Regions from separate parts of the Lederbergia sp. B243.17 genome, predicted to be linked through region 1. Evidence: riboswitches for the same ligand, from Rfam matches in the RefSeq annotation. Region 1 holds a riboswitch; each other region holds the start of a gene.
The links. A riboswitch is a leader RNA that binds a small molecule or an ion and turns the genes downstream of it on or off. The one in region 1 is predicted to bind cyclic di-GMP.
Positions count from the first base shown of each region.

Region 1 (7,820 bases):
ATATGGGATTGATATTGTCACAGAAATCGATACGCCTTATCATGCGGAGAGCTTCAGGGCCGTAAATCCTAATATGATGCTGAAGAAGGGCGCTCTCGATATTACCACCCAAGAAAAAAGAGATCTGGTTTATCCGTTCATTGAATCTCTTTTCGATGAGTTTTTAGGTGAATCTGTTACGGATAGCAGCAGAGTATTTAAAAGCAGCAAGTTTCATATAGGAACAGATGAGTATGACAAAGAATACTCCGAACAAATGAGGGCTTATACAGACCACTTTATCAAATATGTGAATAAGAAGGGCTATGAAACAAGATTATGGGGCTCTATTGGGAAAAACGGCTTTGATGGCCAAACACCTGTTACGGGCGAAGCAACAATGAACATATGGGCCCCGTACTGGTCGGATGTAAAAGAGATGTACGGGATGGGCTTTGACATTATTAATACAGCTGGCGGGGATTTGTACATTGTCCCGATCGGCAATGCAGGCTTCCCTGATTATCTGGATATCAAAGACAAGTACGATTCGTGGGAAGTTAATAACTTCTGGTCAGCGATGCGCCAAAATGGCTTGGGCGGCGCTACGATGCCATTTGCACATCCGCAAACAAAGGGTGCTGAGTTTGCCTTGTGGAACGACTTGACCGCATTTTCGGGCGGACTTTCCAGCCATGACATTTTTGACCGCTATAAAGATGCAGTAATGCTTGTAGCAGAGAAAACGTGGTATGGCGAGAAAACAGAGGGACAAACATCGGATGAGTTTATGCAAAGGGTAGCGACTTTTCAAGATAAGATTCCGATGTCCAATCCAGGCAGATATATAGAATCGAATAGCGAAGTTGTATTGAGCTATGATTTTGAAAATGTAAAAGGAAATACGGTCGAGGACAAATCGGGGAATGGCTACGATGCGGAGATTGTGGGCGGGACTGTGGACGACGGTTCACTCTCCTTGGACGGAAACGGTTATTTGAAACTGCCGCTCTCGGGTATGGGCTATCCATATACGGTTTCCTTCGATATTGAGCTGGAAGAAGGTTCGTCCCCTGACGCAACCATCTTTGCGGGAAAGGATGCCAATTTCTATTTGAATATCGACCGCTCTGGGAAGCTGGGATATGAAAGAAATGAACCAACCTCCCCGAACAGCGAGCATAAGTTTATCAATTATAAATTCGGCTTTGACCAGGGCCTGCCAACAGACAAAAGGACAAATGTCTTGTTGATGGTCGACAAGAAGGAAACAACCATCTTCTTTAACGGGCAAAAGGTTTCAACTGCGAAGCAATTGAACCGAAAGGAACTAAAGACAGGCGATTCTACGTCTTTGGTGCTGCCACTTGAAACGATCGGGAAGGGCATCAAAGGGAAAATTGACAACATCAAGCTGGTGAATAAAGTATTATCCAACAGCTTATCCAGGAATATTGCCTTGAATCAAAAAGTGACGGCCTCCTCCGAATACAATGCTGAACAGGCAGCATCCTTCGTAACGGATGGGAATTTCGGATCGAGATGGGGCTCCCAGTATAGCGGCCTATCAGATGCCGATAGAGATAAACAGTGGCTTGAAATTGAGTTGGATGCCGTATATGAACTCGACACGGTCAAAATCTTTTGGGAAAATGCCCGGGCCAATGTCTACGATATCCTCGTTTCAGAGGACGGCAAGGAGTACACAAAAGCCTACTCCTACTCAGAAACATCAGCGAAAGCAAATACGGATACGGTTACTCTGCCCAACACAAAAGCCAAGTTTATCAAGATTGACATGAAAAAGAGATCCACCAAATATGGATACAGTATTTTTGAAGTAGAAGTATTCGGCAAAGTGGACTTTGAATTCGCCGAAAAGTTCATAGCTGAATCAAAGGAACGACTGAAGGCTGTATCTGAAAAGCTTAGCGGGATGGCTGAGAGAGAACAGCTCGAAGCCGCGATTGCCGAACTGGAAATCTTCCTATTCGACGGAAATACGGACATGTTCCTATTTGACAGGTTAATCGGCAAGCTTACACAGGCAAAGCAAAAATTTGAGACAAGCATCCTCGACCTGACTGCCGCCGAAAAGCTGATCAAAGAAGCGAAGGAAATCCTCTCGATTACACCGCCAGAAAACAGCGGAAAAATGGAGCGGGAGACGTTGCAGGCTCTTATCGGAGAGTTGGAAGCAATCATGGCAGGCGATGTTATAGATAGGGCCGCCTTTGATACGTCGTTCAATCGACTGAGGGAGGCAAAGGAGCAATTTATCGCCAGCATTCAGTACGCTGACTTCCCGAGAAACCTCGCTTTGAAACAGAAGGCCACCGCTTCATCATCGTATAACGACAGTCAAGGGATACACTTAATAAATGATGGAGATATGGGAACCAGGTGGGGCTCAAAGTATGAAAAAGGAGCCAATTTTGTAAATGAACAATGGGTTCAAATCGAACTCGAGAAGGAAACGGATTTTGACACATTAATCCTTCGATGGGAATCAGGCCGGGCACAGAAGTATAAAGTATCCGTATCAAACGATGGGGTGAACTACAAAGAGGTTTATGCTCAAGATAAAGTGACATCGAACCTTACCGATGTTCTTGACCTCAAAGACAGCAAAGCGAAATACGTAAAAATTGACATGCTGAAAAGAGCAACAATATACGGATATAGCATCTTTGAACTGGAGATTTATAACTACTCCGCAGCGAAAGAAGTAATCAGCCAGGCAAATGGGCTGCTTGAAAAGACTCCGGCCAATCCGAATATTGATGCCGAAAAGCGGGCAGAGGAAGAGCTGCTAGCTGCTATCAAACGTATGCAAGACTATATCGCCAGCCAGAAAAAAGATGAGGTAAGCTACAATACAGCCCTGAATAGCTTGCACGCAAAAAGCAATGCCTATCGGGAAGCTGTAAACAACACCTCACTCTCGGTAACACCAGAATCAGCACAGCTAGCAGTGGGTGAGACACTTCAGCTTACCGCTAAGACAGAGAATGAAACCGGCTTAAAGTGGAGCAGCAGCGATACAGATATTGCCACAGTAACAAACGATGGCCTAGTTACCGCCATTGGTCCAGGAAATGTGCAAATTAAAGTAACCACTGAGGACGGCTCGCAGTCTGCGGTTAGCCAGATAACGGTAACTAATCCTATAGATAAAACTGCTTTGGAAACGCTCATCGATGAAGGGGAGAAGTTGCAAAAGGAAGAGTACGAGGAACAAGGCTGGGCAGTATTCAGGGAGGCACTTGCCGCAGCAAAAGCGACTTATTCAGACAGTGGAGCGAAACAGGAAGAAATTGAGCAAGCATATGCCAATTTAACGAGAGCTATAGAGGGTCTTGTGAAGATTGATGCAGAGCTTCCAGATAAAACAAAGTTGAACGAAACGATAGCGTTGGCGGAGGCAAAGGAAGAAGCTCAGTATGAAGAGGAAAGCTGGGCAGTCTTTGCTGCAGCATTAAGCGATGCGAAGTCCGTTGCAGCTCAGGAAAACGCATCTCAAGCGGATATCGATCAAGCGGTATTGGCATTGAAGCAGGCGATGGAAGGCTTGCAGCCAAAGGAATCATTGTCTCCGGATAAAACGAAGCTAAGAGACGCTATCAATAAGGCAAAGCAATTAAAAGAGGGAGATTACAAAGAAGCGGGTTGGCCAGCCTTTATGGAAGCTCTAACAATTGCTGAAGAAGTACTTTCAGATGAAGAGGCTACTCAGGAGACTATTGATAAGGCTCTCGAGCATTTAACAATAGCAATGAATCACTTAGAAAAGGTTCAGGACGATTCTCCAAATAAATTTAAGCTGATTGAACTCATTGAAGCGGCGACTCAAAAACAGCAGGCGGATTATGAGGAAGAAAGCTGGGATCTGTTTGTGATGGCATTGGAAAAAGCCGAATCCGTCTTGGAGAATGAAGAAGCAACCCAGGAAGAGATTGATGAAGCGGTTAACGAGCTGGAAAAGGCGTTGGAGGGGTTAAAGCGCATTAATCAGCCGGATACAGCAGAACTTGAAGATTTAATCGAACTTGCAAGCGGAAAGCATGAAGCAGAATACAAGGAATCCAGCTGGCAGATTTTTGCCGAAGCTTTAGAGCAAGCAAGGGCTATTCTTGGCAGTGAAACGGCCACTCAGGAAGAAGTCGATGAAGCGGCTGCAGCATTACAGGCTGCGATGGACCGGTTGATCAAGAAAGATCCACAGGTCACGGATAAATCAAAACTAAAAGCGGTCCTAAATCAAGCTGCGGAGAAGAGAGCATCGGATTATACTCCTGAGAGCTGGGAACCATTCATGCAGGCCTATACTCAGGCGAATAATGTTTTAGCGAACCATGAAGCGGACCAAGATACCATTGATCAGTCTACCATCTTGTTGATAGACGCCATGAATCAATTAGTGAAAATCGCTGTTGAACCGCCAATTGTGGTACCGCCAACGCCGCCAGTGGTGAATCCGCCGACACCACCGGTTGTAGTTCCACCGGTACAGCCTGAAAAACCGGCAGAACCGGAAAAGCCAACCATCCCTGAAAATGTTGTTATTACAGGGAAAAGCGCACTGCAGCAGGCGGAGGATAAGACGGTCAGGGCGATAGAGATCAAGCTTCCAGCGTTAACCGATAAGACAAATGAAGTAATTGCGGAAGTCCCTGCGGATATCTTGAAAAAGCTTGCTTCATCTGGAAAGCCTGTAGTCGTGAAATCCGGCGAAATGAGTGCAAATATACCGGCGTCGTTGCTACACTCCATTTCTAAACAAAATATTGATCAGCTATCCATTCACTTGGGAATCAGTGATCAAAAACCAAATAGAAATGAAGCTGTATCGCCTTTGTTTACCATTCAAGTAAAGGTGAAAACAGGAGGGAAAACCGAAGTGCTTACAAACTTTGCTGAACCAATTACAGTTCAAGTTCCTGTAAAAGACGGGGCAGTGAAGGATAAGCGCAAAGTTGCGGTGTATAGAGTGGATGAAAATCAGCTTGCCTATGCGGGTGGGAAATATAACAAAGGAAGCATTGAATTTTATGCTGGGCAATCCTCTGACTATATAGCCCTAGAAAGAAACCTGACATTTGCAGACATCCAAAAGCACTGGGCTAAAGATCAAATTGAAGTATTGGCCTCCCGTTCTATTACGAATGGGAAAGGCATGGATGAGTTCGCTCCAAACGATTCGCTTACACGGGCGGAATTTGCTGTACTGATTGCCCGCGCTCTCCAGTTACCATCGAAGGCATACGAAGGCATCTTCAGCGATGTAAACGCGAATAAAGATTGGGCATACGAAGGGATTGAAGCTGCCTACCGTGCAGGCATTATTACTGGCAGAACGCCGAACACCTTCGATATGGATGCAAACATCAGCCGTGAAGAATTGGCGACGATGGTGATGCGAGCGATAGAATATCGCAATCAATCCCTGACAGAGAACTTGAATACACAAGGAAACTTCAAGGATCAAGGTGCCATCAGTTCCTTTGCAAAGAAAGCTACATCTCAGGCAAGCGCATTGGGCATCGTCCAAGGCAAGGAGGACAACGTATTTGATCCCAAGGGTCAAGCATCACGCGCAGAATCTGCAACGATGTTGTTCAGGGCTTTGGCTAAACTTGATGAGTTTTTAACTGATCTGATATTGAACAAGCCCCGTCGCATTCGCATACAGCGCAGCATGGGTGCGGTCGGCCAAGTTCAATTTGGAGAGGACTTGACTGACATGTTTCTTTACTGTGTTCTCCGAGATGAACAGTCTTTCGGAGATTTGTTTATTTGATAGCCCCATTCCGAGTTCGCGCAGCACTTCTTTCTCCTTATATGTAAGCTGTTCTACGTGGGTAATTTCTTCAAGCTCTTTTTTTTGCATGAACTGGTCAAAGACTTCGGGGTCGTAATATTTTCTGCCTCTTTGAATGAGGTGGAGGGCATGAATCAATTCTTCTGGGAGTGCTTCTTTGGAAATGTAGCCGTCCACATTCATCGCTCTAGCGTGTTCAAAGTCTGCCGGTTCGCTTGAAGACGTAAGGATGGCAAACTTCGCCCTGCAGCCTCTATTTCTCGCCTCTGCCATCATCCGTAATCCGCAGTCCGATCCTATATGAAGGTCTGTCAGTACGAGATCCGGTTTGAAACTACTTATTAAGGATAAGGCGTCTCTACTACTTTTTGCTTCTTCCAGTGCTTCCACACCTTCCTGATGGGACAAAATGGAGGCAACTCCTTTCCGAATGAGAGTTTGGTAATCCACAAGCAAAATCCGCATCACATCATCCCCCTTTTGCAAAATAAAAACCCAATTCCCCTTGAACAAACATGTCCAAGCAGAACCAGGCCGGTTGCACCACTCACTCCATACATCCCAGGTGCCCATATAAAGGATGTACTTCATCGTTTCCGTGTATAGGTTTTCTTCTACCAAAAAGTATACATAGAGTTGGGAAAAAACATTGTCGTTTCCTCATATTAAGGTAGTTCTATTTTTGTAATATTCCCTCTTATTTTGCTGTTCTTCAATTTACTGGTACAAAGGTATACCACGAAGTTGGTACGTCAGGAGAAAATGAGGGGCAAAAGATTACCCTTTAGAGGGAAGTGAAATCCCGCCCATCCTCCTATACTGAAGATAGATTCAAAGAGTTGAGAGAGACGATAGGAGGGGGTTTGCGAACGAAGTGAGGCAACAATGAATTAAGAGGTGCTACATATGAAAAGGTCTTTTACCATTCTAACCCTAGTACTTTTGCTTTTATGTGCCGGAACCATTTATGCAAGCAGCAATTCTGATCAAAACCTTTCTCAATGGTATGAAAAGGTGTTTGAGAGCAAGAGTACACAAGTAGGAAAAGAAGCAGCAGCCGGGCTGATGAAACTCATTCAGCAATCAAATTCCTTTCTAGCAAAAACAAAGGTGAATTCTGCTAATGCACTGGCAATCTTCCAGGCTGACACGACACTCGGTTTTATCACGAACATCCAACAACAAAAATCCGATTACGTAACAGACATCAAGGCCGCAAAGGAACAGCTGCATAACGAGAATTTACGAGAGTACATCGAAAACCGCAATATCGAAGCGGATATAGAACAAGATGTTGAAAAAATAATGGAAGAAGTCTTTAACAACTAAAAACAATAAAAGGGGATAAAAAACATGCTGAAAACACTTAAAGGGAAAGTAATCGCAGGAACAGTAGCTGTCGGACTTGTAGCGGGTGGAGGAGTGGCATTTGGTGCGACAGATGCAGGACAGAATCTGTTGAACTGGTATAATGCCCAATTTGGAAAAGCAAGCAACACTGTTTCAAAGGAAGTAGCTGCCTATGGGAATGGAAAGGTCGACGGTTTTGTTGAGGAATATAACGCATTAAAAGCAACCACTACAACAAAGCTTACAGAAAAAGGAGAATTTGTAGCCGGGGTTACAAACAAAGCTGTAAGAACTACAGCTGATGGACATATTGACGCAATCAAAGAGCAAAAGGCACATATCGAGGGCTATCTCGCAGATCAATTTGATAAACTGGCCCAATATACGCAAGGATTGATCAATGAGTCCGGTGACAAAGCATTAAAGGATGCAAATGCCGACCTGCAGAAACATGCTGTTGCAGTAGGGACTGAAACGAGAAAGAACATGGAGGAAGATATGAATGCTGCGACGGCAGCAGCACTGAAGGATTTAGAGGAGACGATTAAATGGGCTAAAGAAGACCTCCAAGCACAGCTCGATAAGGAGACGGGGCTGACCATCGAGGAAATCAAGGCAATGATTGATGCGAAGATTGCTGAGCTGCGCGCTGAAATTACGAAGAAAAACA
Region 1 is NZ_JBWBKF010000055.1:149,590-157,409, reverse strand. Features, by position in the region: partial or broken gene AC0TWI_RS10405 (discoidin domain-containing protein) at 1-5,569, shown strand, start outside; gene AC0TWI_RS10400 (LuxR C-terminal-related transcriptional regulator) at 5,627-6,265, opposite strand; cyclic di-GMP riboswitch class II at 6,324-6,407, opposite strand; gene AC0TWI_RS10395 (hypothetical protein) at 6,707-7,129, shown strand; gene AC0TWI_RS10390 (MCP four helix bundle domain-containing protein) at 7,154-7,820, shown strand, end outside.

Region 2 (7,820 bases), on a different contig from region 1:
CAATCCGCTTATGCTTATGGTCTACAATGCCGACCCGTTTTTCTTTCTCGTCTTTAAGACAAGCTTTTCCCTGATTGTGCTGCTGTTTATGTTTATTGACAGGTTAAAGAACAGCACGTGGGTCGTCGGCCTGGCAGCTGCAGCCTCGCTGTTTTATTCAGTCATTGCTGTGCTCCATGTTTTTTGGATCGGAAGTTGTTTTACATAAAGTCGAAGAGGGGGTTGTCCGTTTGAAAAAAATCATCATGATTGCGGCCGCGCTTTTGCTCGTTGGCTTTGCATTTTCACAAAAGTCGGCAATGATGGCTGCAATAGAATCCGGCAGAGGGACAGCTATCCTGATCAGCATTGTATTTGTTGCTTTGCTTGTATTCTTTCCAGTCGTTCCTTTCGCTGTGATTGCAGGATTGATCGGCTCGGTGTTCGGTGTGCTTCAAGGGACAGGCATCAGCTTAGCGGGCGTCATGCTTGGTTCCATTGCAATGTTCTGGATGGCAAGATACGGCTTTCAGGAATGGATGGAAAAAATCCTACGGAAATATCCGAAGGCAAGTGAATATGAGGGGTATTTCGAGGAAAATGCTTTTCTCAGCATTCTTGCACTAAGATTGGTCCCAGTTGTTCCTGCCCCGCTGCTGAACGTATTAGCAGGGATGAGCACCGTCCGCAGCCTCACATTTTTTGTCGCGTCTCTGCTTGGGAAAATTCCGGTTGTCCTCATCTTCACACTGGCGGGGAGTGTGTTTACGGACAGCAAATGGAGTGCGATCGCCATCTATGGTGTCTATTTTTTATCAATCATGATATTGATGACAATCTATTTCTACCGCAAACAAGATGAGGCAAAATAGAAAACGTTCTGTGGCGAAAGGGCCGACAGAACGTTTATTTTTTTTCTAATTTCCATTTATTGAACTCAATGAATTCCTTGAACTCCTGCTTGGATACGCCTGAATTCATCGCTTCCAGTACTAGTCGTTTCCATTCAAAGTCTAGCTCATCTGGAGCAATCACTTCTTCATCCAGTAGGACATTTACAGGTACATCCAGCACCTCAGATACCTTCTCTAAAAAATGAATTGAAGGATTTTGTTGTATGTTGCGCTCAATTGAACTTAAATAAGATTTGGCAACCCCCGCTTTTTCTGCTAGCTCTGAAAGCGACAGCCCTTTCTGCAGTCGATACTCCCGAATCCGTTCACCGATCATATAGAACACCTTCCTTCGCCTGAATTATAGCATATAACGAAGAGTATGTTCCATTTGCAGAACAGAAAAACATCCGTCTACTCCTTGCTCCTGATAGAATGACTGCGAAAAAATTCTTGAATCTCCTTTGGATCCATCCCAGCCTGCATAGCTTCAACGATGAGCGCAACCCACTCTTGGTCTAACCCTTCCACAGTAATTGCGACGACGTTCTCCATATGAACCTCCCGAATGTGAAGTGCATATTCAGGCAACCCAGCTTCCCTGGCTGCAGTTTGCAGCTGTAGGCCTGTGGCTTTGCGCATCCGCCTTTCGGTCAGAATTGCCTTTATTCTCAATACCGCCTTCGAATAGTTGTTGACCCCATTCTAAATGAAACCCAGTCAGTAAAACGTAGAAATTTGTCGTGATGAATTAAACAAATAGGTTGCTTTTTCAGCAAAATCTATATGAACGGGTGTCGAAAACTTTTATAATAAACTGAATATTAAAATACAAGTGAAAACAAATGTGAGTTCATGAAGAATTCAGTTTGTTACTGTCGAACATTTGGTTAAGAGAGGAGGTCAGTCTGTGAAAAAGGAGGCTTGGCACGGGAGCATGGTGAGGAATCTCTATGTCTGCAGGTGCAGTCTCTGTATGGGGTATCGAGATCGGTTTAGGCCTTGCAATTACTTTGATAATTGAAAGCAGGGCAATCTAGTATCAACATTTGTTACATAGTTGAGGGGGGGGAACAAGGACATGCGATCTAAGATTTTTATTACTTTCTCGTTGCTTATTTTGATACCACTTCTAATTATAGGGGCTGCTGTCCACCAAATATTTGCAGTATCGAAGGTTGAGGAGGTTACAAGTAATACGGAAAGTTCTATAAGACAGTTAAACAATAATCTTGATTTAATGATAGAGGATGCATCCAGATCGACTTTATCAATTCTTTATAACACACAATTGATCCAAATTTTAAAGCAACATCAATCCGCAGAGGATAAAACATACCGAAATCATGACCAGCAGACAGCATTTTCTTTGTTTCTTTCAGGAATGGTTTATAAGAAGGAGCAATTTAATGGCGTTCATGTGATTGCAAATAATGGCCAGGTTTTCAGCCATATGGGCGAAACGAAGGTGAAGGGGCAGATTAATCTGCAAAAGCAGAGTTGGTTTAGACAGGTGTTGGAAAGAGATGGGGCTTGGTCCATCTTTCCTGAAGATAATCCTGATTATTATCTCAATGAATCTAACAAATACATCAGTTTTATGAGGCTGTTAAAGGACCCTGCTAATCACGAAATGATAGGCATTGTAAAGGTGGACTTTTCAGCGGAGTATATGGATCGCCTAACATCTCAATTGCCAAGTGCCCATTGGCAAATCCTGCAGGAAGGGCAACCGCTGTTCAACAATCCGATGCATGATCTGGTTACGGTCTGTGGCATGGGCGATGGCTGGATTAAGAATGATGTAACCAAGGAGCAGTATCTATGTATGAGTGATGTCTCTACAAAAACAGGAATAGAGATTAAAACAACCATACCTAAGAGCTATATTTATAAAGATGTTTGGAATTTTGACCGTCTATTGGGATTCATCATTCTTGTCTGTTTACTCGTCTCATTGGTTTTGTCGTATTTTGTGTCAAACCATTTAATGCGCCCATTAGAAAATTTCAAGACGCAAATATTAAACCTTCAAAAGGATAAGCCTACCGGGAAGCTGGGTGTAAGTTCACATAAAGATTTTGCGTTTTTAGGCGATGCCTATAATGATATGTTGATTGAAATTCAGCAACTTGTAGAAAAAGTATATGTGCTAAATAAGAAGAATGCAGAATCGGAGTACAAAGCTTTGCAATTCAGAATGGATCCTCATTTTATCTTTAATTCACTTGAAAGTATTAATATGGCTGCTCTGCAGAAAAGGGAGTTTGAAATTTCGGACATGGTATCTGAACTCGGCAAACTAATCAGGTATCGGTTGAGAAGCGATAATGAGTTCGTCCTATTAAAAGAGGAGCTTGATTTTACAAAAACCTATGCCTCCATTATGCAGAAACGTCTGGCTGAAAACTTATTTGTTCTCTGGAATATTGATGAACAAGTTCCGTCCTATCAAGTTCCAAAATACATTTTGCAGCCTCTCATAGAAAATGCAATTTTACATGGGTATGAAAACGGAAAAATGACGATTATTGTGGATGCAGTAGAGAATGCAGGCCGCCTATATATTCAAATACAGGATAATGGTTCAGGAATCTCCAAAGAACGATTAGCTGCTATAAAAGAGACATTTGTTTCCCTGGTATCTACTAAAACTGACGATGGGAACAGCATTGCATTGGAGAATATATTTCAACGGATTAAATTGATTTATGGAGATTATGGAGAAATGCATATTGAATCGGATGCAGGTAAAGGTACAACAGTTACGCTCATAATACCAATATTGGAAGGTGGAAATTATGAAAAAGGTCATGTTGGTTGAGGATGAGAAAACGATCCGGGCAGGTCTGAAGATCTTGTTGGAGGAAGTGATAACTGGCTACAGGGTTTTATGGGAAGCCGAAAATGGAAAGCGGGCATCGGAGATTATTGCTATCGATATTCCCGATCTTGTAATAACTGATATTAGGATGCCGGAGATGACTGGATTAAAGTTCATCACACTCTTGAAAACAAAATATCCACAGGTTCCAGTCATTGTGATCAGTGGCTATGATGACTTTGCGTATGTCAGAGAAGCACTGAAATTAGGGGTGAAAGATTATTTGCTGAAGCCGATTAATAGAAAAGAGCTTGCTGATATCCTCGGAGTTCTTTTCAATGAGGGAAATGTGAATCGGACTCCGGAGGACTTGGGGAGCGAGCCTTTATTAATTAGAAACATCAAAGAGTTGATCCATAAGAACCTGGGCAACGATCTGTCGCTAAATTTTATCTCAAGTGCCTTGAGTATGCACCCGAATTATATCAGCCAACAATTCAGCCTGCATACGGAGATGAGGCTTTCCGACTACATCGTAAATCAAAGAATGGAGGCTGCAAAGCATCTTCTCGTAACAACAAATTTAAAAATATATGATATTGCTCATCTTACAGGTTATAAAAATCCTAAGCATTTCTCATCTGTTTTTAAAAAGGTAAATGGAAGAACACCACAAGAATACAGAGAAGGTCCTCATTAGTATTCTCTAATATGAAGTTTAGAAACCATTTCTGAGGATTGATGTATATTAAAACGCTTTCACACCTTATACACTGAGAATAAAGAAAGGGGGAAAAACATGAAAAAGTACCTGATTGTTATTCTTGCTTTATGTTTATCCGTTTTAGTAGGTTGCAGCAGCGATAAGGCAAGCAAAGACAAAAAAGTCGAGCTGACCTTCACCACTTGGGGCGGAGACCAGCATATCGCGATGTATGAGGAACTGCTGAAAGACTTTTATGAGGAGCATCCCAATATTAAAGTAAACGTCGAATCAATTCCTCATGGAGATTATCAACAGAAGCTATCCGTATTAGCGGCAGGAAAGGAACTTCCGGATGTAGGGTGGGTTGCTGAGCGGATGGTGCCGCAGTTTGTGAACAATAATATTCTCACGGATCTGTCAGATGTCGTAAAAGAAAAAGACTTCGATTTTGACGACTACATTCCGTCTACATTGGATTTATGGAAACATGATGATAAATTGCTGGGACTTCCATTCTCGACCCCGCCGATGATTATGTACTATAACAAGACGATGTTTGATGAAGCGGGACTTGAAACACCAACAGAGCTTGCACAAAAGGATGAGTGGACGTGGGAGCAGTTTGAGGATAGTGCAAAGAAACTATCTTCAGGAAGCGGCTCGAATAAAAAGTTCGGTGCAAGATTATTTAACGAATGGACCAATTTTGCGACGATGCCTTCACACACGCTATCATATGGAGGAAAAATCTTTTCAGATGACATGAGTGCATTTGAGTGGAATTCCCCTCAAGGTGTGAAAACATTTGAAATGCTCGACAGAATGATGTTTACAGACAAATCACATGTGCCTCCGGGCGAAAACATTAACTTTGAAAGCGGAAACGTTGGAATGTTTACGTTCATGTACAGCTATATTGCCAACGTCCGAGATATTACGGATTTTGAATGGGATATCGCTCCGCTTCCAAAAGGGCCTGAAGGAAGGGTACCGTTGCTGGGGCAAGCTGGAATCGCAGCATTTACAGGCAGTAAGCATCCTGACGAGGCAAAAGAATTACTCAAGTTTTTGAGCAGCAAACAGGGAATACAAGCGCAATCCGCTTTCTTTGTCCCACCAAGGAAGAGCGTGCTGGAATCAGAGGAATTTATTAATGTGCCGAATAACCCGCCAAAGGAGTCAATCCAGTTGGCTGTTATTGACCAGATGAATAATGGATTTACCTACCCGCTGCATGAGGATTGGACAAAAATCGAGGGTGAGATTGTAAAAGGATTCGATAAATTGTTCTCTCACTCCGCCTCTCCGGAAGAAATACTGAAAGAGATGGAAACAAAAGTAGATGCCATCTTACAAAAATAACAAGCGGAGAACGGAACTATCCGTTCTCTATCATTTTATGAGGTGATTTCAATTGGATACGAGCCTGAAAAGTTTAATTGAGGAAAAGGATATGGCGATCATTGTTAGCTTGCCTGAAAATCGAGTTGATTTAGCGGAAGCAGCCATCGAGGCAGGGGCAGATGCAATTAAGCTTCATATTAATGTCGACCACCGGGCAAGCGGGAATACGTTTCATGGATTGGAAGAGTACAAGGATACTTTTCATGCAATCAGACAGCTTTATACTGGCCCGCTTGGGATTGTACTAGGCGATAATGTCAATGAAGTAAATCAAGTAGATACCAGTAAATTAAAGAATATTGGCTTTACGTACTTCTCTTTATATTCAAAGGATATCACCTCTGATCTATTGCTTCAGAACAACCTTGAAAAAACTGTGGCAGTGGATCATTTGTTCAAACCGGAGATAGGCAAGGTCATCGAAAACTTTGATATTCAGGCTGTGGAGCTGTCGGTCGTTGAAAAAGAGGATTACGGAAAACCGCTCAACTTTAATGACCTTATTTTATATAAAAAATATAGGCTTGTTACAGATCTCCCGCTAATCATACCATCCCAAAAGAAGCTGGTACCGAATGATATGAGACCCTTGATGGAGGTTGGAGTAAATGCGGTTATGCTCGGCGCTGTGACGATCGGAACGACTGCGGAATCCATCAGGAAAACCGTCAGTGACTTCCGGAAAGTCGTCTGAAACTAATATACGCTAGGAATGATGATATGAAGAGCTTGAAACTAACCAAAAGTGGCTGGAAAGATGCCTTGACTGGCTGGTTCTTTATCGCTCCGATGTTTTTAGGATTTACAGTTTTCATGTTCGGCCCACTTGTATACTCTTTTTTCATGAGCCTGCACGATTGGCCGTTACTGGGAGAATCGACTTTTATCGGCTTAGAGAATTACCGCAACATGCCCAGCGACCCGTCCTTTGTAAATTCTCTGATCGTTACCTTTTTGTTTAGTCTGGGTCTTGTTCCTCTGAACATCATCCTCGCACTTCTCTTAGCAGCTTTATTAAAAGATAAGTTTTTTGGCATATCTTTTTTCAGAACTGCCATTTTTGTCCCGGTTGTCACATCCCTGATTGTTTGGGCAATCGTGTGGAAGTACCTTCTTGCTCCTGAGCTTGGGTTTATCAATCAAGCTTTAGGCGCATTTGGTATTCAAGGTCCATCCTGGCTGCTAAACAAGTCGACAGCACTGCCGGCGGTAATCATTATTAGCGTTCTGAAGAATGTCGGATTGAATATGATCCTGTTCTTAACAGCCATGCAGCAGGTTCCTGATGAATTGTATGAGGCTGCAGAACTTGATGGAGCTTCTCCGGCGAAAAAGTTTCGGACGATCACACTTCCACTCATCACCCCTACTGTGTTTCTAACGCTGATCATTACCACGATCGGGGCAATGAAAATTTTTGGGCAAGTGTATGTCATGACAAAGGGCGGTCCGAATGAGTCTACAAAAGTATTGGTCTATTATATCTGGGAAACTGCCTTCAAGCTGTTTGATATGGGCTATGCCTCTGCGTTGGCGTTCGTTCTGTTCTTTTTGCTGCTGATTTTCACATTGATTTCCTGGGTCGTAAGGAAGAGGTGGGTGTTCTATGAAGAATAGGAAAGCGATTGTCATTAAATACGTCATATTAGGCCTTATTACTATCCTGATGTGCGGACCTTTACTATGGATGCTGTCCACTTCATTAAAAGAGCCAACAAGGATATTCACTCAGTTTTTTCCGAATCCAATCAGATGGTCAAACTACTTGGAGGTTATTCAGCAGGGAACATTTCTAAAACAGTATTGGAACAGTATTTATATTGCTGCAATCGTAACCGTATTCGTTTTGTTATTTTCCTCAATGGCTGGTTATGCATTTGCGAGGATAAATTTTCCGGGAAGAAATGTTCTGTTCATCCTTTTGCTGAGTGTGATGATGATTCCACCAGAGGTGACGATTATTCCGCTGTTCTTGTTCATGAGGGATTTGGGGATCATTAACACGCATATCCCG
Region 2 is NZ_JBWBKF010000089.1:5,851-13,670, reverse strand. Features, by position in the region: gene AC0TWI_RS18680 (DUF5658 family protein) at 1-208, shown strand, start outside; gene AC0TWI_RS18675 (TVP38/TMEM64 family protein) at 231-851, shown strand; gene AC0TWI_RS18670 (helix-turn-helix domain-containing protein) at 886-1,209, opposite strand; gene AC0TWI_RS18665 (anti-repressor SinI family protein) at 1,287-1,427, opposite strand; cyclic di-GMP riboswitch class I at 1,456-1,546, opposite strand; gene AC0TWI_RS18660 (cache domain-containing sensor histidine kinase) at 1,954-3,696, shown strand; gene AC0TWI_RS18655 (response regulator transcription factor) at 3,674-4,396, shown strand; gene AC0TWI_RS18650 (ABC transporter substrate-binding protein) at 4,496-5,764, shown strand; gene AC0TWI_RS18645 (hypothetical protein) at 5,856-6,500, shown strand; gene AC0TWI_RS18640 (carbohydrate ABC transporter permease) at 6,527-7,423, shown strand; gene AC0TWI_RS18635 (carbohydrate ABC transporter permease) at 7,413-7,820, shown strand, end outside.
Region 2: linked by a shared signal. The riboswitch ahead of AC0TWI_RS18665 (anti-repressor SinI family protein) and the one ahead of AC0TWI_RS10400 (LuxR C-terminal-related transcriptional regulator) in region 1 are both predicted to bind cyclic di-GMP.

Region 3 (7,820 bases), on a different contig from region 1:
CGCTCCCCTTTTACAATGTATTATTTTTTAATGGACTTTACGGTTACCGTTTCCCATTATTTAAAAGAAGTCGAATTGGACCATCTTGAAGTCACGCGTGAAATTCGCAAGATTGAAATGCGTGCAAGCTGGATTCGGAACTATCGTGAGGTGTTAACCTATTTGGAAGACGTTTTACAAGTAGTGATTGCGACGAGAGAACGTTATACAAGCAAATACTCTGACGGCGTCCAAATGGCAATCAATCATCTTAACGAACAATATGCTGATCCGGATCTATCCCTGCAAACGGTAGCCAGATCAGTTAATACGAGCCCATCCTATCTGAGTCACATATTTAGCCAGGAAACAGGCGAAACCTTTACCGAATATTTAACAAACCTCCGTATCAGCCGAGCTAAAGAGCTGCTCATCAACACAAACGACCGAACATATGAAATTGCCCATCAGGTAGGTTATAGTGACTCCCACTACTTCTGCAGAACCTTCAAAAAAATAACAGGCCTGACGACAAAACAATTTAAAAATCAAAAACAGTCCCTTTTCCTCTCATGAGCAGAAAGCTTCCCGACTATCTTTTCGTGAAGAAGCTTTCTGTGTTCACTACATAAGGGCGCTGCGTAAACGGTGCACATCGCGGACTGGCGGCAGCCCGAACATTCTCGCATACTCCCGACTAAAGTGCGATGGGCTCTCGTATCCTACCTGAAACGCAGCTTCCGCCGCATCGATCGATCCGGAAAAGAGCAGGCGGCGCGCCTCTTGCAATCGAAGTTGCTTTTGAAACTGGATCGGACTCATCCCCGTGACTTCTTTAAAATAATGATACAAAGACGAGGGGCTCATTCGAGCCTCCTCCGCCAATTCGTCTACACGCAGAGGGTTAGCGAAGTCGCGATTCAGCTTCTCGACGACCATTGCAATCCGTTGTGCATGGCTTCCGATGACGGCAAATTGCATCAAAGACGTGGCGCTTTCGTTTTGAAGGATCCGATAAATGATCTCCCGAATGACAGAGGGCGCAAGCAACGGGATATCCTCCGGCGCTTCGACCAGTTTTACAAGCCGCAGCACTGCATCCATGAGCGTATCGTTCATCCTGCTTACCTTCAACCCTCGACCGGTCTCTCCTTTTGCTTGTATCGTCTCCCCGGATACCTGAATAACATCAAGAATCTGATCCATATCGAATAGAATCTGCAGACTTAAATACGGTGTTTCTGGCGAAGCTTCCATCACTTGTCCTGTAATCGGCAAATGTACCGAGGCGGTTAAATAACTGTCCGGATTATAATGGTATACCTCTTGCCCCAGCATAACCGACTTTGAACCCTGGGCAACGATGCAAAGGGAAGGTTCATAGACCGAATAAACAGGCTCTGATAACCGGGAAACACGAATAAAACGTAAACCGGGAACTTGCGTGTCATGCGTCCCGTCTGTCGGTGTGAACTTTTCTATGATCTGCAGCAGTTCTCTTCTCTGTTTTTGGAACCATTCACTCATCCTCCAGTTCCCCTTTCTCCGCAAGAATAATTTTACTTTATCTCTTTCTGGAGGATTAGGCAATCATCTCGTACGATTCTGCTACCGCCTGATACTCGGTTGATAAGATAATGTGTATATAAAATTGCGTTGCACAAATACAAAGTTTGTAACGTTCAAACCAATGATCAAGTATTGTGCATTCGCAAATGGAAGGGGACTATTCAAAAATGAATACTCAACATGTAAACAATCATCCTTATGTTGGAATGTGGGTGACAAAAGACGGTTATATCCGGCATGAGTTGTTGCCGGACGGCCGGTACGACGAAGCGCGCGGAAATCGGAAGAGCGCTTATCAGGGGCAATATAGGATAACAGGCGATCATATCGATTATATCGATGATACAGGATTTACGGCAGACGGCGATTTCCGGGATTCGGTTCTCTACCACGCCGGTATGGTTCTCTATCGTGAAAAATAAAAGAAAATCCATTCAAAAGGAGGAGTGTGGAATGTCCAAAATCAGTGGAAAAGTAGTTGTGATCACAGGGGCAAGCAGCGGGATTGGTGAAGCAACGGCGAAGCTTCTCGCTAGCCGGGGAGCCCATGTCATCATTGGAGCTAGACGTGCAGAAAGATTGGAAGCACTGGCCTCCTTCATTGAGGCTGAAGGAGGTTCCGTCGCTTATCAACAGCTAGACGTAACCGATATCGGTCAGATGCAGGCGATTGTTGACTTGGCGCAAAGCCGGTTCGGTCGTGTGGACGCTGTCGTGAACAATGCGGGTGTGATGCCTCTTTCTTCCATTGAAGCCTTGAAGGTCGACGAATGGAACCGCATGATCGACGTCAATATCCGCGGAGTACTTCACGGCATTGCTGCGGGTCTCCCCGTTATGAAAAAACAACAATCCGGTCACTTCATTAACTTGGCTTCCATCGGAGCCTACGCTGTCTCACCGACAGCAGCAGTATATTGCGCGACCAAATATGCCGTTCGTGCCATCACGGAAGGTTTACGGCAGGAGGTTGGCAGCACCATCCGGGTAACGCTCGTTTCTCCGGGAGTGACGGAGTCCGAACTCGCTGAGAGCATCTCGGACGACGAAGCCAGAGAACTGATGAAAACATACCGGCGTGACGCTCTTCCGGCATCCGCAGTCGCTCGTGCCATAGCCTATGCGTTAGAGCAGCCGGAAGATGTTGATGTGAACGAGCTGGTGATCCGGCACACAGCCCAACTTGCTTGACGCTATCCATAAATCTCCTATATGGCAATCGAGCCTAGAAACAATCCAGCTGTTGTTTCGAAAAAAAGTCTGATAGTACAGTTAGACTGCGCTCTTTATAAACCGAAAAATGATAAAAAGACGCGTGAAAGATATATTCTATCTCTCACGCGTCTTTTACTATCAATTAAACAGATTAATTAAACAGCTCTCGCATTCTCTTCATAAACTCATCCCAAAAGGAAGTTTTATCTTTAGATTGCGTTTTATCGCCGAACTCCACTTTGAAATCAGGTGTTGTTTTCGGCAGAGTTCTAGCATCGGTTGCCTGTTCAAATGAATAGGCCAAATCGAATAGAGATTGTTCACTATATGCCGTGCCTAAAAATGAAATTCCAACAGGTACCTTCTCTTTCGTTGCACCGGCAGGCACTGTGATTTCAGGGAATCCCGCAGCCGATGCCACATAACTTGCAGCATACGTGTCGTACGCATCACACTTGTAAGTCGGATCTTCCTTATCGAATCTTGGTGAAGCCGGGCAGGACATCGTCGGGAAAACAATTGCGTCCAAATCATTTTCCTTCATCATTGTTTCAATTTCCTGACGCACTTCAGGGATATCTTTCGTTACGATATTGTTATACTCTGCAGAGTCCTTAAATGCAGCTTGTTCCATGGCCGTTTTCATGCCATCAATACGCCCTGGATTTACAGGAGTCGGTGAATTCAAAACTTCTGGTGATTCACTGATTTTAATAATTTCTTCCAGTGTTCTCGGCTGATCTTCCGGGAATTGGCTAAGGTAATCTTCCAATTGAACTTTAAAATCTGCGTCATTAACAGGACCAATGACTGGTGTCCATAGGTATTTCGTTTTTTCCGAGAAAGATACATTAATAAGCTCTGTACCTTTCTTCTCCATTTTTTCTAACGCCTTTTTCGTAATAGAGTCCACCTCTTTGTTGTCTCCAAAAAAGTCAACTGCTACTCCGATCCGCGCTTTTTGTATAGCCTTTTTATCTGTGAACTTACTGTAGTCTTCGGCAATGTGATCCTTTGCAAGCAACGTTTTGTCATCTTTATCATCGGCACCTGCCATCACACTCAATGCAATGGCTGTATCTTCCACACTTCTTGCCAAAGGTCCGGGAGTGTCGAAATTCAACGAGGACGGAACGATCCCGCTGCGGCTTGCTAAACCAAGTGTCGGACGGATACCGACCAGACCTGTAACATGAGCTGGTCCACGGACTGATCCTGATGTGTCAGTTCCCAGTCCAAATACGGCGAAATTCGCTGCTACTGCCGCAGCCGTACCACTGCTGGATCCAGAAGCGTCTCGGTTTAAATTATAAGGATTTAGAGTTAGCCCGCCTAATGAGCTGTATCCCAACCGGCCATATGATGCTGCGAACTCAGATAAGTTTGTTTTTGCAATGACAATGGCACCTGCATCCTTCAGCTTTTTAATGATAAAAGCGTCATCGGCAGGATATGCGCTTTTTAATGCTACTGAGCCTGCTGTAGTAGGCATTCCTTTTACATCAATATTGTCTTTAACAACGATTGGAATACCATGGAGAATCCCTTTTGGGCCTTTACTCTGTCTTTCTGCATCCAATTCTTTTGCAATCTCTAAAGCTTGCTCATTAATAGTAGTGATTGAATTAATAGTTGGTCCTTGCTTGTCATACTTTTCTATGCGCTCTAGATAATACTTAACCAATTGCTCAGAGGTAATCTGATTGTTATTTAATGCACCAGAAATTTCTCTTATACTCTTTTCAAACGGGTCAAATTTGATTTCTTTTGCTGAAACACTTGCCAAAGGCAGCATGGACATTACTAAAATAAACGCAATCAAAATTTTAAACTTGGACTTCATCTTAAACACGGTGTTCCTCCTATATTTCCATTATATATATTTAAATTAGATTAATTTTTCCAGCCATTTTGTTGATGAATTCATCAGTTTACAATTTAAACTGCTGAATAACTTCCTCTAATTCTATGGACATTCTTGCTAACTCTTGAGCTGCCAATGAAACCTGTTCCATCGAGGCGTTCATCTGTTCTGAGGATGCAGCGACATTTTGTGAATAATCGTTAACCTCTAAACTTGTTCTTGAAACTTTCTCTATATGGGTGACGACTTCTTCTATATGTTTCTTCATGTTGTCCATCGCTAGGCTAACCTCAGATATTTTCGTTGTAGCCTCTAGAACTGAACCCTTAATTTCTCCAAAGGCTTTTCCACTTTCATCAACAAGTTTCATTCCTTCTTTGGCAGATTTCGCCCCTTGATTTACAAAACTCATTGAATCTTCAATGCCAACTTTTATGTCATTAATTATCGTATTGATCTGCAATGCTGAATGGCTTGATTGCTCTGCAAGCTTTCTTACTTCATCTGCCACTACAGCAAAGCCCTTCCCATGTTCGCCGGCTCTTGCAGCTTCAATTGCAGCATTTAAAGCTAATAGGTTCGTTTGCTCTGAAATGGACTGTATGATTAGGCTTATCTGGCCAATTTCGTTCGATTTCTCATTCAATACGCTAATTTTTTGGGCAGAAGAGGTTACATTTTTATCTATTTCACCCATTTGCTTTACGGTATGATTCACAACTTCACTGCCTTGTTTAGCGGATTCGGCTGAATGGTGGATCGTATCCGTAACATTTTTCATACTCAATGTAACATCATCAACGTGCTTAAATACTTCATTGATAATATCTACTGCATTCTTCATAGCGGCGTTCTGATCGTCAGTTCCGCTGGCAACTTCTTGAATTGATTCCGTGATTTGATTGGAGGCTTCTTGATTCTCGACTGAAGAAGCAGCCAGCTCCTCAGATGTAGCCGACAATTGCTGCGATTCAAGCGATATCTTTTTCATTGTCTCTTTTAAACTACTAGCCATAATGTTGTAATTCTTACCCATCTCTCCAATTTCATCATTTGACGTAACCTTGACTAATTGGGTCAAATCACCTTTGGACATCGCTAGAGATAAATCACTAATACTTTTGATTCTCCCCGTTATCCTTAAACTAAACAAGATGGAAATGAGCACAGATATAACAGCGAAAATCCCGCCGATAATGAATATTTTGGAGCGCACAGAATTTGCAGTAGCTAAAAGTTCACTCTTCTCAACAACAGCGATATATTTCCAGCCTTCATTTTTTGAGGAGACTGTGTTTAACACATAGTCTTTTCCGTCAATTTTTGTTTCAAATGAACCATCTTTACTTAAATCCTTTAGTTCAGGAACGTTAAGCTCAGAAATTGGCTTAAAGTTCATATCTGGATTCTTTGGATGTGCAAGAATAGTTCCATCACCTTGCGCTAAAATTACATATCCATTTTCACCTATGCTGATTTCCTTAATAATATCGGTCAAACCTTCTAAACTAACATCCAGGCCTAGCACTCCGGCTGGTTTTCCGCCTTTTTCAATCGCAACGACATTACTTACAATAATTCCTTCAATCCCAGTTGCGGCATAGGCACTTGTTAATTTTACTTTCCCTGGTTCTTCAATACCGGTAGTATACCAAGGGCGGTCTCTCGGATCGAAACCAGCCGCTACAGGCCCCTCAGGATATTGTACATATCCCCCATCGGATGTGCCCATATAAACATAAGCTGCATTAGGATGACTTTTACCGAATTGATAGAGTACATTATATATTGCTTTTTCTTTCTCCCCATTTGTTGAAGGGGTCATGTTGATTGTCTCTTCTCCTGGTATATCTTTATAAGAGGTAATGCTTGAATCAGCACTTACTACCTCTGGGTTGGTAGCTAATAAATTTACATTCTCTCTAATAGAATCAAAATACAAAGAAATTCCATTATCTACCTGTTTAATTTCTCTTTCACTAGCATTGATATAATCTTTTTGAGTTATATCACCAACCGTTTTATTAACTAAAAAGCCAATTAAAATAACAGGTACTAGTGATAAGAGTAAGGAAAAAATTAAAAACTTTGCTTTAAATGAAAATCCTTTTCTATTCATGTCTCCTAACCTTTCCATTTTTAATTAACCCAAGCACAAGATTCCTGCTGCTCCATAGTCATTACATGCTTATTTCACTACTGTCTCATCCCTTTTCCAGCAAAATTATTACCCTACATTCACAATTCACGAAAAAGCAACACAGGTTTATGTAATTAATTTTTATTCCTGGGATTAGAATTGCAAAAAAAAAACTACTCTATGAAATATAGAATAGCCAAACAAAGGATAATAATATGCATTAATCCACTCTTTGGTAACCAGGCGATCATCGTTTAGATTACGGATTCATCCATCTCTAAACCTTAGACCCTAGGCTTTGCGTCCTACCCTTTCGGAATAGTTTGCCTTTATCTTCCATATAACTAATACTAAAATCACGCTTGACCATAATCTCACATAATCCGACAAATTTCAACATTTTTAGCAAAAAAGGTAATCTTTTTCAAATTAGGAATGTTCTTTACTGAATGAACTTAAATGGTTGCAACTAGTTCAGAAGTCGGATATTGCTTGTAGTTTCCCCACAGTTTTCCTATGAAATTAGGTCACTAAACTAATATCGGACTGGAATAACAATTTTTAATAGGCTTTTTGAAAACAATATTGTTTGGTACCAAAATAGATTCTTATACTGCACATCCACATAGCCCAAAAGTACTAGAAGGGAGCCTTCCATAAGCCCCCTCGCCTTATGGGATAAAACACCTAATTCAGGAGAGAAATTTAATATATAATTGTCCTTTCTTCCCTTACGTCTTGTTTTCGTATTTCTCATTCAAGCATCTATAGCTCTACGCAAAAAAAGGCCTTGCAGCAATTCGTCGCTGCAAAGCCTCGTTGAAGGAACTCTAAAAACTACCTTATACCATCTTTCCGGTTACCGATTTAGCGGTTCTTTCCTTGTTCGTGATCGATTCCTCTTTCGTCCGCTTAAAATACTCTGCATATAAGACATCCAATAAATAGAGCTGAGATATTTTCGCGCTGATGCTCCCACCCTGAAGAGGGCCTTCGTTGGCACCGCAAAGCAAGGTGACATCTGAATACTCAGTGATGGGAGACTTGGCAAAC
Region 3 is NZ_JBWBKF010000039.1:51,472-59,291, reverse strand. Features, by position in the region: gene AC0TWI_RS07530 (response regulator) at 1-555, shown strand, start outside; gene AC0TWI_RS07525 (AraC family transcriptional regulator) at 604-1,506, opposite strand; gene AC0TWI_RS07520 (Atu4866 domain-containing protein) at 1,716-1,970, shown strand; gene AC0TWI_RS07515 (SDR family oxidoreductase) at 2,002-2,739, shown strand; gene AC0TWI_RS07510 (amidase family protein) at 2,915-4,606, opposite strand; gene AC0TWI_RS07505 (methyl-accepting chemotaxis protein) at 4,695-6,746, opposite strand; cyclic di-GMP riboswitch class I at 6,999-7,105, opposite strand; gene AC0TWI_RS07500 (MurR/RpiR family transcriptional regulator) at 7,610-7,820, opposite strand, start outside.
Region 3: linked by a shared signal. The riboswitch ahead of AC0TWI_RS07505 (methyl-accepting chemotaxis protein) and the one ahead of AC0TWI_RS10400 (LuxR C-terminal-related transcriptional regulator) in region 1 are both predicted to bind cyclic di-GMP.